2 regions of the Bacillus sp. MT94 genome follow, and region 2 is predicted to be linked to the other one. Evidence: riboswitches for the same ligand, from Rfam matches in the RefSeq annotation. Region 2 holds a riboswitch; the other holds the start of a gene.
The links. A riboswitch is a leader RNA that binds a small molecule or an ion and turns the genes downstream of it on or off. The one in region 2 is predicted to bind cyclic di-AMP.

Region 1: another riboswitch for cyclic di-AMP. It lies ahead of AC1Q51_RS00640 (APC family permease); the one in region 2 lies ahead of AC1Q51_RS15035 (SipW-dependent-type signal peptide-containing protein).

The regions. Positions count from the first base shown of each region.
Region 1 covers NZ_JBXAEZ010000001.1:136,440-138,643, reverse strand. The annotation lists gene AC1Q51_RS00640 (APC family permease) at 1-1,342, opposite strand, end outside; cyclic di-AMP (ydaO/yuaA leader) riboswitch at 1,487-1,633, opposite strand; gene AC1Q51_RS00635 (hypothetical protein) at 1,774-1,902, shown strand; gene panE (2-dehydropantoate 2-reductase) at 1,967-2,204, opposite strand, start outside.
Region 2 covers NZ_JBXAEZ010000003.1:646,062-648,265, reverse strand. The annotation lists gene AC1Q51_RS15050 (hypothetical protein) at 1-310, shown strand, start outside; gene AC1Q51_RS15045 (hypothetical protein) at 324-557, shown strand; gene AC1Q51_RS15040 (hypothetical protein) at 561-683, shown strand; cyclic di-AMP (ydaO/yuaA leader) riboswitch at 818-963, shown strand; gene AC1Q51_RS15035 (SipW-dependent-type signal peptide-containing protein) at 1,064-1,168, shown strand; gene kdpF (K(+)-transporting ATPase subunit F) at 1,165-1,245, shown strand; gene kdpA (potassium-transporting ATPase subunit KdpA) at 1,265-2,204, shown strand, end outside.

The sequences.
Region 1 (2,204 bases), on a different contig from region 2:
GATGAAACAAGAAGATAATAGCAGGTAAGAAAATAAGAATCGACCAAACTTGTGCAAATTTAGTTAAAAAGAACATGCTCATTACGATAAAACTAATAACTGCACCTATTAAATTAACCGTTAATTTTAAAGCCCATCCTTCAGGTTTTTCGCGAAGCCACTTTAATACCATCCCTGTTTGAGAAAGTGTAAATGGAATAAATACACCTACTGCATATAACGGAATTAAATGTTCTGTTTGTCCTTGGAAAGCTACAATTAAAATAATCGAAGCAACTCCAAGTATTATAATACCGTTTGAGTAACCTAGACGGTCTCCTCTAATCGTAAACATTCTCGGTATGAATTTATCTTTTGCAAGGTTAACCGCTAATAAAGGAAATGCAGAATAACCTGTATTAGCAGCAAGAATTAATATTAAAGCTGTTGTACCTTGTATGAAATAGTACATGAAATTACGTCCAAATGTTTGTTCAGCAATTTGAGAAACAACTGTTACTTCTTTACTCGGAGTCACTCCGTAATAATAAGCTAAAAATACAATTCCTGAAAATAACACAGCAAGTAATGCACCCATTGCAAGCAATGTTTTTGCAGCATTGTTTGGCGCAGGATCTTTAAAGTTCGGAATTGCATTTGAAATTGCTTCAACACCTGTTAAAGCAGAACTACCTGATGCAAATGCTCTTAGTAATAAAAATAAACTAATCCCTGCAACTGGTGTACCAATCGGCGCATGTAAAGTGGGTGAAACATGACCAGTTAAAATATTATATATGCCCACACCAATTAATATAAATAGTGCTAAAACGAATAAATAAACAGGATATGCTAAAACGGAAGCTGACTCCGTTACTCCCCTTAAATTTAATATCGTAATTAATATAACAAATATAACCGCAATAATTACGTTGTGTGCATGTAAGCTAGGAAACGCAGACGTAATTGCATCTGTACCAGCGGACACACTTACCGCAACAGTTAAAATATAGTCAACTAATAAAGACCCTCCAGCAATTAAGCCTGGATTCATCCCTAAATTTTCTTTTGATACAACATACGCTCCCCCGCCATGCGGATAAGCAAAAATAATTTGACGATAAGATAAAATAAGGGCTGTCAATAATACTAATACCCCAACAGCGATCGGAATGGAATACCAATAAGCGATCGCTCCAACACCTGCTAAAGCAATTAAAATTTGCTCTGGACCGTAAGCAACTGATGACAATGCGTCAGAAGATAAAATAGCTAAAGCTTTCGTTTTATTAAGCTTTTGTTCTCCAAGCTCTGTTGATTTTAACGGTCTTCCAATTAAAAATCTTTTAATAGATGAAACCAATGCTGTCCACTCTCCAATAATTTTGTACGAACTTTTCTGCTTGTTGCAGCCAGTAAACTATTTACTCAGAAAACAAAAAATGTCTACAAGCCATAGCGAAATAGACTTGTAGACATTATTTTTTTTGTCGCACAAGCTCCACCTTCCTTCTCAATATAACGCTTACGAGGTTAGCTGTCGGATTCGGGCCTATGAGTAGCCCTACCTTTTTTAAGGATTCACCCCATCGGATTATGTACTAATCCGTAAAAACGGGTCCCCCGTACCATGCGGTTTCAGCGATTTAGAAAATTGAAACTGTGGATTATAATACTCCTTTATTTTCAAAAAGTAAACAAAAATTTTTAATAAGAAAAAAATTAAAATGATTGTGCATAATCCACTGAGAAATATACATAATGAATACTAAAAAATCCGCAAAGGAGACCCATATGTCTAAAGAAAAGAAGCCTATTTTTTCCGATTCATATTTAGATGCAGTAGCAAATGAAATTAATCAGTTATATGGTAAACGTGAACAGGAAATAAATTTGACAGATAGAACGAAAAGAAATAAATAATTTGTCATACAAAAAAATAAAAAAGATAGCAATACACTTATATATTGCTATCTTTTTTATTTTTTCATACATCTAATTCTATTACAGATTTGTTAAAGGTCATCTCTTCATACACCTTTAAATTTTGATATATAGATTCTAATAATGGTGCCGCTATAGAAAATTTCTCTGCTACATCCAGTAAATATCCTTGCAAGTGCTTCCCTTCAATAAACGACCCCTTTTCCATATCACGTTGCATTGATGACTTCATATCATACGAAATTTTATCAATCGTTTTCATATGTTCCTGGGCAATATTA
Region 2 (2,204 bases):
GTTAGTTATTTTTACAGCAAATGAAGAGGTAGCGGCTGAAGTTAGGAATTGTGGGTTTGATTGGACTTATAGTTGTAGTAAGGAGCAGGATTTTACTAGTATTTGTGAGTGTATTAAGAAGGTCATTTTACTAGGGGATGAGCTTCCAATCGTTAGTTTCTTCACAGAACACATTCGTTTTTTTTTTCAAGCACCTATTACTGTTGTTACAAGGAATAAACGATATCCAGCGAGGCTCTATGAAACAATTGGAGCTAAGTTTGTCGTGTTTACAAATTGTGATAATATTTCTTTTTTATTTTTTGAATAGGGCGGGGGAAGAAATGATGAAGGTACTATTACTTGGAGATATAGCAAATCGTTGGGCAGTATCGGTAGAGCGAGTTCAAGAATTGGTTCAGATTGATCCTCTTTTTCCCGGGCCATATATTATATTACCGTCAAAAGATGCTTTGTATTTAGAGATGGATATTACCGAGTATGAGCAGCTACATGCAGAATTGACACAAGTTTATATTCGTGGGAGAAATTTACGTGCATTTTTAAGAGGAGAATAAAGGTTGAATAAAAAAGAGCGAATGCTGAGTGCAACAGGCTATGCACTTCATGTCATTCGCTCTTTTTATTTCATATTTAAAAGGTCATTTTTAAGAAAAGAAAAGAGAAATAAAGAAAATAGATGAAATAATAGTAATAATCTTCAATGTAAGCGTTTAAATGAATGTAAATATTATTATTTTCAGCAATTTACCCCTTTACAAGTGAAATATAGAGGAGTATATTTACTCTCATAAATCATTCATAAAATTTCCAAAAAAACCTAAAATCGCTGAGTTCCAGAAATGGAGCGGGGGAACCAATTTTGTGCATCGTCACTTGGGGTGAATCTTTCAGTTTTGAAAGTAGGGCTACTCTTTAGGCCCGAATCCGACAGCTAACCTCGTAAGCGTTTAGAGAGGAGGTTTACTTTTTGTTGTTCATTTTTTGAACACTGAGTAGAGCTCAGTGTTCTTTTTTAATATTTTGATGGTAAATTTTTACAAAAAAGAAGAGAGGGATAGTTATGTTAGATGTTGTAATGGTCGGGATTTTTATTTTATTAGTTGCATCGATGGCAAGTCTTGCAAGTTGGTCAGATAAAGTTGTGAAAGAAGGAAAGCAATCATGATGATTGTCTTATCGGTTATTGTCGCAGCAATTACAGTGTATTTAGTGTATGCATTATTAAATCCAGAGAAGTTTTAATTAGGGGGAATCATTCATTATGATTTGGGTTGCAGTCATTATTACAATGCTCTTGTTTATTTTAGTAGCAAAGCCAACGGGGATTTATTTAGAAAAAGCTTTTCAAGGTAGCAAAACGTTAGATAAAGTATTCGGGCCTTTTGAAAAACTTATTTTTAAAATTACGGGTGTAAAAGCATACAATCAAACGTGGAAACAGTACGCATTATCATTAGTTTTATTAAATGGATTTATGATCGTTGTCGTATACTTCATTTTCAGATTACAAGGTGTGCTGCCACTAAATCCAGCGCATATTGAAGGGATGGAGCCTACGCTCGCTTTTAATACAGCAATTAGTTTTATGGCTGATACAAACTTACAGCATTATAGCGGTGAAAATGGTTTATCTTATTTATCACAATTAATCGGAATTACATTTTTAATGTTTGCGGCACCAGCAACGACATTAGCGCTCGTTATGGCTTTTATAAGAGGACTTGCTGGAAAAGAACTTGGTAACTTTTTCGTTGATTTTACGAGAGCGTTAACGAGAGTGTTTCTTCCTATCGCATTTATTGCGGCACTAGTTTTTGTCGCACTTGGTGTACCACAAACGTTAGATGGGGCGGTTACAGCACAAACGATTGAAGGTGCAAAGCAAAGTATTTTACGTGGACCTGTTGCATCATTCGTTTCCATTAAGGAACTTGGAAATAACGGCGGTGGATTTTTCGGAGCAAACTCTACGCATCCTTTCGAAAATCCAGGACAAATGAGTAATATTTTGCAAATGATGCTTATGATGTTATTACCAACAGCACTTCCATTTACGTACGGACGAATGGTCGGAAATAAAAAACAAGGCCGCATCCTTTTCGTGTCACTTTTTATGGTGTTTTTACTAGGATTTATAACGATTACGACATCTGAACTAAACGGGAATCCGGCATTAAATGGAATGGGTATCGAACATGTAC